3 regions of the Citrobacter amalonaticus genome follow, and region 3 is predicted to be linked to each of the others. Evidence: predicted binding sites of a transcription regulator. Region 3 holds the regulator's gene; each other region holds the start of a gene.
The links. The regulator Fur, encoded in region 3, represses iron uptake genes when iron is present. The targets are predictions, from matches to a motif close to ATAATAATGAGAACNACTATCAA.
Positions count from the first base shown of each region.

Region 1: the regulator Fur is predicted to act here: its motif matches at 1,417-1,439, upstream of fhuE (ferric-rhodotorulic acid/ferric-coprogen receptor FhuE).
Region 2: the regulator Fur is predicted to act here: its motif matches at 1,630-1,652, upstream of sodA (superoxide dismutase [Mn]).

Region 1 covers NZ_CP014015.2:4,009,407-4,012,689, forward strand. The annotation lists gene AL479_RS19415 (hypothetical protein) at 1-326, shown strand, start outside; gene AL479_RS23895 (YoaK family small membrane protein) at 991-1,089, opposite strand; gene fhuE (ferric-rhodotorulic acid/ferric-coprogen receptor FhuE) at 1,559-3,283, shown strand, end outside.
Region 2 covers NZ_CP014015.2:1,643,411-1,646,693, reverse strand. The annotation lists gene rhaR (HTH-type transcriptional activator RhaR) at 1-407, shown strand, start outside; gene rhaT (L-rhamnose/proton symporter RhaT) at 404-1,438, opposite strand; gene sodA (superoxide dismutase [Mn]) at 1,725-2,345, shown strand; gene kdgT (2-keto-3-deoxygluconate transporter) at 2,539-3,283, shown strand, end outside.
Region 3 covers NZ_CP014015.2:3,419,509-3,422,791, reverse strand. The annotation lists gene ybfF (esterase) at 1-22, shown strand, start outside; gene ybfE (LexA regulated protein) at 151-444, shown strand; gene fldA (flavodoxin FldA) at 594-1,124, shown strand; gene fur (ferric iron uptake transcriptional regulator) at 1,405-1,851, shown strand; partial or broken gene tcuR (tricarballylate utilization LysR family transcriptional regulator TcuR) at 1,982-2,906, shown strand; gene tcuA (FAD-dependent tricarballylate dehydrogenase TcuA) at 3,004-3,283, shown strand, end outside.

The sequences.
Region 1 (3,283 bases), 590 kb from region 3:
GGGCTGATTTGTGGATATGCCTTTACTATCTGCCTGTAGGAGTAGGAAGACTCAGGATGCTTCGTTACAGTGACATTACGGGAGAGATCATAACACTGAAAAAAATGGAGCATTACAAGGAAATGAAAATGTTAATGCCGCCGATAATCATTGAAATAATACAAAGACGCAGGAAAAAATATCCAGCGGATGATTATGTTTTCCAGAGTCATTCGAATAGGGTAAAGGCAGAGAAGAAACCTGTCACGGTAGTTGCATTCAATCAGGCACTGAAATCTGCTGCGTCAGGCATCACAACAAAAAGTGTTTCAAGCAAGAGTGCGTGAAAGAATAGTTATCGTAACCGCACCGTATGTAATATTTCAGGCTCGGAGAAGGGGGGGATATCCAGTAATTATTGTTTTCAAAGCAAAAGAACCATCATTGCAACAGCGATGAATGCAAGCAAGAGTAATCCCATAACCACTATGGCAAAAAAAGTTGAATCCTGAATGTAAGTTTTTTCTTCACCTTTCACAGGACCAAAAAAGATGATCCAGATGAAGATGAAAATGACTGAGATGACAACTGTTGAAATGAAAAACAGGCTCTCTCTCATATTTAACCTTTACTTCAATGGTAAATCACACCACAGGATACAAAGTATGTACCAGACCGTTACACATGACAGGGCGGTAAATATGATGAATTTCATGTCGATTACATAGCTATACCGATAATAGCATTAACTACACTGGAAGCCATGAATACCCCGCCAACAATGAAGCATGCCCGATTTTTTCTCGTAGTACCAAGTGTCAGAAGAACCACTGACAAAGCAAAAAATGGTATCGCGATTATGCTGAACGTGTTCATTCCACCCTCTTAAATCACTTATAAATGACTACAATTTTAAACGAACTTTTGTCCTTTTATTTTTGTAAAGCCCACATCATCAGATATGTCATAAACACGATGGCAAGTGTCATGTGCCACAGAAACTCCATCGATTTATGCTCCTGGTGTTGCGTATCCGCCAACGACAAACCACATAAGGAATGTCACAGCGACGATAAAGACCAGTATGGGGAAGGCTATTCCTATTCTCATATTTTTCCTGTGGTTTTGTTTGAGTCTTTCAAATCTATCTCATGTTATCAGGCACTATACCGAAAATCCATTTCAAATAGGGATAGTATTTTAGGGAGATATTCTGTATTTTCGTTCTGGTATGTTTTAATGCTTTATATGTGTTTGAAAAAACAAGGAATCGCCTACGTTATTGGAATAATAGCATTTTGAAAATAACAGATTATTTGTATCCAAAAAATCATCTGTTATTTTCTATCAAAGAATTATAGTTCTTCATAAGTTAAACCACGCAGATATTCATTTGCTCTATAACAACACCTTCAGTGCAAAGTATGCCATCCATAAATAGTAATGGAAATCACTCTCATTTGCATTTGCAGTGTGCCGCACGTCTTCTGTATGAGCATGGTTCTTGCTCTCACTTCATGAGACAGAACTTAAAACAGGAATACATACGCATACATAAAATAAATGATGAGGTATTAAAATGTCTTTCACAGAAAGATGTGGCAACCAACAACGTAACACCGCAGGACTAAAGAAGAAATTTTCTTATTCATTATTAATAAATTGCATCAGTCATGTACTCTTTGTAAACGACGCAAACGCAGTTGATAGCAGCAGTCAAAAAGATAATAATCGGTCCGAAGAATCTATAGTTGTCATATCAGATGGTCGTAACGGAAAGGTAGTGGACAGTTCCCGCTCATATACTGTGCCAGCCACAAGGGCGGGTACGAAACTGAACCTGTCTCAACGAGATATCCCTCAGTCAGTCAGTGTGATGACCCAGGAGAGAATTAAAGACCAGGACTTACAGGATGTCGGCGATGCACTGGCTAATGTTACAGGAATTTCTGCTTCGCAGAATGACTCTGAGCGCGTGGACTTTTACTCACGCGGCTTTTACATCAATAACTATACCTATGACGATATCCCCTCCACCCAGACGGGCGCGTGGAACTTTGGTGAAACGGACGGTGATTCAGCCATCTATGAGCGTATAGATGTTGTCCGTGGCTCAGCGGGACTGATGACTGGCACAGGAAATCCGGGGGCGGCCATTAACATGATCCGTAAAAAAGCCGACAGTAAAACCTTTGCCGGCAATCTGTCAGCAAGTTACGGAAGCTGGGATAACCAGCGCTACGTTGCTGATTTATCCGGGCCGCTTAATGAGTCAGGATCGCTGCGTGGCCGCGTGGTGACGGGTTACCAGGATCAGGACAGCTGGGTGGATCGCTATCATAAAAGGAAGAAGTTCCTCTACGCGACCATGGCGGCGGATATTACCGACAACACCACGCTGGACCTGGGTTATGACTACCAGAGCAGGAATACCGACGGGCCGACATGGGGAGGATTGCCCACCTGGTACAGCAACGGCAGCCGTATTGATTACAATCGTGGAGATAACCCTTCAGCGGACTGGACGCATTACAATATTCTGTCACGCAAGGTGTTCGCGAACCTGACCACCAACTTTGACAATGGCTGGCAGGCGCGTCTTAATGGAACACATGTTGAATCAGATTTTGACAGTAAACTGCTCTATGTTTCTGGTTATCCGGACCAGGCCACCGGTCTTTTTACCAACGCTGCTCCAGGCTTTGCTGGCTGGTATAAAGGCCTGCGCACACAGACTGCTGTAGATGCTTATGCCACTGGCCCATTTGAATTATTTGGTCGTCAGCATCAGTTGGTTACAGGAGTTGATTACAGCCGTCAGCGCAACCGTTATACTTACTCTTCTTCCATGCTTTCTCCGGAAGAAATTGGTGACTGGAACAACTGGAATGGTGATGTTGCTGAACCTGACTGGCCAGCATGGGCACTATCATCTGAAGATACTATCCGTCAGAATGCGGGTTATGCTGCTGCCCGTTTCTCACTTGCTGATCCACTCGCTTTAATTATTGGTGCACGTTATACCCGTTACAGTTCACATGGCACTTCCGCTGATATGGAGAAAAATAACATTACTCCTTATGGCGGCCTGGTTTACGACATCAACGAGACGTATTCGGCATTTACCAGTTATACCTCTATTTTCCAGCCGCAGACTTACCGTGATCAACAGGGGAATTATCTGAAGCCTGTAACCGGTAAGGACTATGAAGCGGGCATAAAAGGGGACTGGGATAACAGCAGAATAACTGCAAGTCTGTCTGTATTCCGCATTGAGCAAGATAATCTTGGTCAAATTCTGAGT
Region 2 (3,283 bases), 1.8 Mb from region 3:
CGGAGCTGCTCTTTGGCCAACTGGTGATGACGTTGAAGCGTCATCGCTATGCGACCGACACGCTGCCGGCGACCTCCAGCGAAACGCTGCTGGATAAACTGATTACCGCGCTGGCCGCCAGTCTGGAACGTCCTTTTGCGCTGGATGCCTTCTGCGATCGGGAAGCGTGCAGTGAACGCGTGCTGCGCCAGCAGTTTCGTAGCCAGACCGGAATGACAATTAACCAGTATCAGCGCCAGGTCCGTGTCTGTCATGCGCAATATTTGCTTCAGCACAGCCGTCTGATGATCGGTGAGATTTCGATGAAGTGTGGGTTTGAAGACAGTAATTACTTTTCTGTGGTGTTTACGCGGGAAACCGGGATGACGCCCAGTCAGTGGCGTCATCTCAGTAATTCAACGGATTAGCTTGCCATACCCAGACCGACAATGTTGGCGGCGATGATGATCACCACGCATCCCAGACTCAGGACGCTGACAGGACGACGTCCGGCGTTGTTCCACTCTTTCAGTACCAGACCGACGATACCGCCGCACAGCACGTAGAAACTCATGTGCAGCATCCAACTGATGTAGTCATATTGCGCCGGAATGCGCGCGTGGCCCCAGGCGTAGAAAAAGAACTGCAAATACCACATCAGGCCACCCAGCGCGGACAACAGCACGTTGGTGATGATAAGCGATTTTGCCAGTGAGAAGTCGGCTTTTACCGACAGGTTCTTCACTTTTGCCAGACGAATAAAACAGAAGCCCAGGTTGACCAGCGCGCCGCCGCCCATGATCACCACGTAGCTTGGCAGGGCGACATACAGCGGGTCGACACCCAGCGCCGCAGCGGCTTCATGCATCGGCTTCGCGGCGTTCATCGCAAACGACATGCCTGCGGAGAAAATGCCGCACATTACCGCCAGCAGCAGCCCTTTTTTCAGGTTGAAATCTTCGGCTTTGATGCCCATTTTGCGCTCTTTGAGCTGACCCGCGCGGGTGACGATCCCGACGCCAATCAGCGCAACCAGCACCCCGAGCAGCGTCATACGCCCGCCTTCGGTGTTAATCAACACATCAAAATTGCCGTTGATGATAGGAGTCATCAGCGTACCGACAATCAGCGTGATGCCAATGGCAATGCCAATCCCCATCGACATGCCGAGGTAGCGCATGGTCAGGCCGTAGTTAATATTGCCGATGCCCCACATTGCGCCGAACAGAAACACCGGAAGCAGAGTGGAGAGGCTGAACGAACGGTAGTAGGCCCAGAAGTCGGGCAGTAGCATGGCGCTGATGGTCCACGGAAGGATCAGCCAGGAGACAATCCCGCCGACCGACCACATGGTTTCCCATGACCACTGTTTCACTTGTTTGAACGGGGCATAGAAACAGGCTGCACTGGCCGCACCTATCAAATGCCAAAAAATACCCATCGTAATCGCGTTACTCATCACATCATCCTCATTGTTTTTATCGTCGTTTCTACCCTTCCGACGTCATGAGTTTAAAAATTGCGCAGATGTATAACCTTTTGCCGATTGCCGCGATTTTCCCTTTCTGGCAAAGACCCGGTTAAGTGGGTGATATGGCTCACATAATCAGCAAAAGACGTTAATGTAATAACCTTATTAAAAGTACGGCATTGATAATCATTTTCAATATCATTTAATTAACTATAATGAACCAACTGCTTACGCGGCGTTAACACCCGGCCGCTCGACAATAATGGAGATGATTATGAGTTATACACTGCCATCCCTGCCGTACGCTTATGATGCGCTGGAACCGCACTTCGATAAGCAGACGATGGAAATCCACCATACCAAACACCACCAGACCTATGTAAACAACGCCAATGCGGCGCTGGAAAGTCTGCCTGAATTCGCTAACCTGTCTGCTGAAGAGCTGATCGCTAAACTGGATCAGGTACCGGCCGACAAGAAAACCGTTCTGCGTAACAACGCAGGCGGTCACGCTAACCACAGCCTGTTCTGGAAAGGTCTGAAAAAGGGCACTACCCTGCAGGGCGATCTGAAAGCGGCTATCGAACGTGATTTCGGCTCTGTTGATAACTTCAAAGCGGAGTTTGAAAAAGCGGCCGCAACTCGTTTCGGTTCCGGCTGGGCCTGGCTGGTGCTGAAAGGCGACAAACTGGCGGTCGTTTCAACCGCAAACCAGGATTCCCCGCTGATGGGCGAAGCGATTTCTGGCGCGTCCGGCTTCCCGATTGTGGGCCTGGACGTCTGGGAACACGCTTACTACCTGAAATTCCAGAACCGTCGTCCGGACTACATTAAAGAGTTCTGGAACGTGGTGAACTGGGACGAAGCGGCTGCGCGTTTCGCTGCAAAAAAATAAGTCTTATTTAACAAGACATCGCGTTTATATAACCCCGTCGGCGTGGCCGGTGGGGTTTTTTTGTGATCAAAATCGAATCAAAAACAGTGATCCACAAAAATTGAAACATTGTTTTGTTATGTGGTGGGGATCACTTTTATTATTGTGCTGAATGTCTATCGTTGACACATCTTTACATCGGAAGGTGATGGAAATGCAGATTAAACGCACGATAGAAAAAATCCCTGGTGGCATGATGCTCGTCCCTCTGTTCCTGGGCGCGTTGTGTCACACGTTCTCTCCTGACGCGGGGAAATATTTTGGCTCATTCACCAACGGGATGATCACCGGCACGGTGCCTATTCTGGCCGTGTGGTTCTTCTGCATGGGGGCCTCCATCAAGCTGAGCGCGACGGGTACCGTCCTGCGTAAGTCCGGGACGCTGGTGGTGACTAAAATTGCCGTGGCGTGGGTGGTGGCGGCGATTGCCTCGCGGATTATTCCTGAACATGGCGTGGAGGCAGGATTCTTTGCCGGGCTGTCGACACTGGCGCTGGTTGCGGCAATGGACATGACCAACGGCGGGCTGTACGCGTCCATTATGCAACAGTACGGCACCAAAGAAGAGGCCGGGGCATTTGTTCTGATGTCGCTGGAATCTGGCCCGCTGATGACGATGATCATCCTCGGTACGGCCGGGATTGCGTCGTTTGAACCGCATGTGTTCGTCGGCGCAGTGCTGCCTTTCCTGGTGGGCTTCACGCTGGGTAACCTGGACCCGGAACTGCGCGAATTCTTCAGTAAAGCCGTCCAGACGCTGATCCCCTTCTTCGCCTTTGCGCTGGGTAATACCATCGATCTGAGCGTGATCGCACAGACCGGTCTGTTGGGTATTCTGCTGGGTGTGGCGGTGATTATCGTCACCGGTATCCCACTGATCATTGCCGATAAACTGATTG
Region 3 (3,283 bases):
TCTTAATGAAACGGCTAACTGATTAAAAACTCAGCGTCCGTGCGCGATTACGCGTGCGAACGTTGGCGCGCCTCATTCGCTGATGTATGATGGCGCGCTATCCATCCGGGCAGAGGCCTGGCTGATTGTTTCCCCGAAGTCACCAATATCATGGCCAAAGAACAAACGGACCGTACGACACTAGATCTGTTCGCGCACGAGCGTCGCCCGGGACGACCGAAAACCAATCCGCTTTCGCGCGATGAACAGCTGCGCATTAATAAGCGTAATCAACTCAAACGCGACAAAGTTCGCGGTCTTAAGCGTGTCGAACTCAAACTCAACGCGGAAGCGGTTGATGCGTTGAATGAGCTGGCGGAATCCCGAGAGATGAGCCGCAGTGAACTGATCGAAGAGATATTGATGGCCCAACTGGCGGCACTACGCGGCCAGGATCTTGCCTGAAATCATCCCATTTCCCACTTTCATGTAGCATGGAGTGCACTCGTATGCGTTTGCTATTTCCGCATACCTGACTGTTCTGCTATGATTGCCCTTATCTGTGGGCAATTCGCCACCACCATTTCAATAAGTTTCAAGAGGTTACTTTACTCATGGCAATCACTGGCATCTTTTTCGGCAGCGACACCGGGAACACCGAAAATATCGCAAAAATGATTCAAAAACAGCTTGGTAAAGACGTTGCCGATGTGCATGACATTGCAAAAAGCAGCAAAGAAGATCTCGAAGGCTACGACATTCTGCTGCTTGGCATTCCAACCTGGTACTACGGTGAAGCGCAGTGCGACTGGGATGACTTCTTCCCTACCCTCGAAGACATTGATTTTAACGGCAAACTGGTCGCACTGTTCGGCTGCGGCGATCAGGAAGATTATGCAGAATACTTCTGCGACGCGTTAGGCACGATCCGCGATATCATTGAGCCGCGCGGTGCAACTATCGTGGGTCACTGGCCGACCGCAGGCTATCATTTTGAAGCCTCCAAAGGTCTGGCGGATGACGACCATTTTGTCGGTCTGGCGATTGACGAAGACCGTCAGCCGGAACTGACCGCCGAGCGCGTGGAAAAATGGGTGAAGCAGATTTCTGAAGAACTGCACCTCGACGAGATCATCAACGCCTGATGTACGGCGGCGCAGACAATGTTTGCGCCGCATCAATAGACAGAACCAATCAAAATAATTGCTACAAATTTGTAACTTTCTTGCCCATCCCTGTACAATGTGCGGGAGTTTTTAGGTGGCGCTCTCATTTCCAGGCAATACCGACTATTTATTAACATTTGCCAGAGGCTTGCAGTTTTCATTTAGACACGGCAGTCCTATAATGAAACGCATTATCTCGAGTGCAATTTCTGTCACTTCTTGTATGAAGTGAATCGTTTAGCAACAGGACAGATTCCGCATGACTGACAACAATACCGCATTAAAGAAGGCTGGCCTGAAAGTAACGCTTCCTCGTTTAAAGATTCTGGAAGTTCTTCAGGAACCGGAAAACCATCACGTCAGTGCGGAAGATTTATATAAACGACTGATCGACATGGGTGAAGAAATTGGTCTGGCGACCGTGTATCGCGTGCTGAACCAGTTTGATGACGCCGGGATCGTAACCCGCCACAATTTTGAAGGCGGCAAATCCGTTTTTGAGCTGACCCAGCAGCATCATCACGATCACCTTATTTGCCTCGATTGCGGCAAAGTGATCGAATTCAGTGATGATTCTATTGAAGCACGCCAGCGTGAGATCGCAGCAAAACATGGCATTCGTCTGACGAACCATAGCCTTTATCTGTACGGCCACTGCGCTGAAGGCGATTGCCGCGAAGACGAACACGCGCACGACGCGAAATAATTTGCACTATTCTGAAAAGCCAACCTGTCGGTTGGCTTTTTTTATGCGCGCCATTCGCCACTCTGCGCTTTCTTCTGACAGCATGTTGCTTTAATGTAAAATCTCCCCCTGCCTTGTCCGGAGAATCGAAATGGAACTTCGCCAGCTACGTTATTTTGTCCGTATTGTGGAAACCGGCAGTATGGGCAGCGCGGCGCTCGATCTCGACATCGGCGTCTCCGCGCTCAGCCAGCAGATGACGCGGCTGGAAAACGAACTCGCCATTCGTCTGTTGCAGCGAACCTCGCGTGGCGTAACGCCAACCCGCCGGTCTGGCCTTTTACTCGCAGGCACAGCTGGCGTTGCGTCATGCTGATGATGCTATTCTGGCCGCGCGCGATGCGCGTCTGTCCGGACACGTCAGCGTCGGTATGGCCCCCAGCACGGCCTCCGTCCTGGGAATGCCGTTTATTCATGCCATGCGGGAACATTACGCCGACGTTCGCCTGCATGTGGTGGAAAGCCTGTCGGGTAATCTGGAACGGATGATCAACACCCGTCAGATTGATCTGGCCGTTGTTTTTCAGAAAGAGAAGATCCTGCGCTGGAGCGCCAGGCCGGTTCTCGAAGAGCGACTTTTTCTGATTGGCACGCATGACCTGCTGGCGGCGATTCCGGATGACACCATAACCCCTGCTCAACTGGCGAATATTCCCCTGATCATGCCAAGCCTGGGCCACGGACTGCGCGGCCGACTGGAGGCCATTTGTCAGGAACACGGACTGAAGGTGGATATCGCCACGGAAATTGATGGCCTGACGTTACTGATGCGCGCCGTTCGCAGCGGACTTGGCGCCACGTTGCAACCAGGTGCTGCCATTTCGCATCTTGAGAGGGAAGCGCTGAGAGTGATTGGCGTCCATAATCCCATACTCAGCCGCCCTAATTTTCTGGTCAGTCTGTCTGACGATGAACTCACCCCCGCCGGTCTTGCAGCCCGCGTGATACTCACAAAAGTGATGCGTGAACTTGTGGAAACCGGCAGTTGGCCGGGTGCGACCCTTTACGCTCACTAAACAGGTCTTTAGCTTCCCGCCATAGCGCCCATACAACCTGTACGTATACATTTCAATTACAAATTTAACAAATAGTTAAATGGTAATGGAGTAGACGATGGTTGATGTACTGGTGATTGGCGGTGGTAATGCCGCGTTATGTGCCGCCTTAACCGCCCGTGAGGCAGGAGCTTCCGTGTTGCTGTTAGAGGCCGCGCCCCGGGAATGGCGCGGCGGCAACTCCCAACACACGCGCAATTTACGCTGTATGCACGATGCGCCACAGGATGTGCTGGTTGAGAGTTATCCCGAAGAGGAGTTCTGGCAGGATCTCTGGCGTGTCACCGAAGGCAATACCAATGAAGCGTTGGCGCGCCTGGTGATCCGTACCTCTTCAC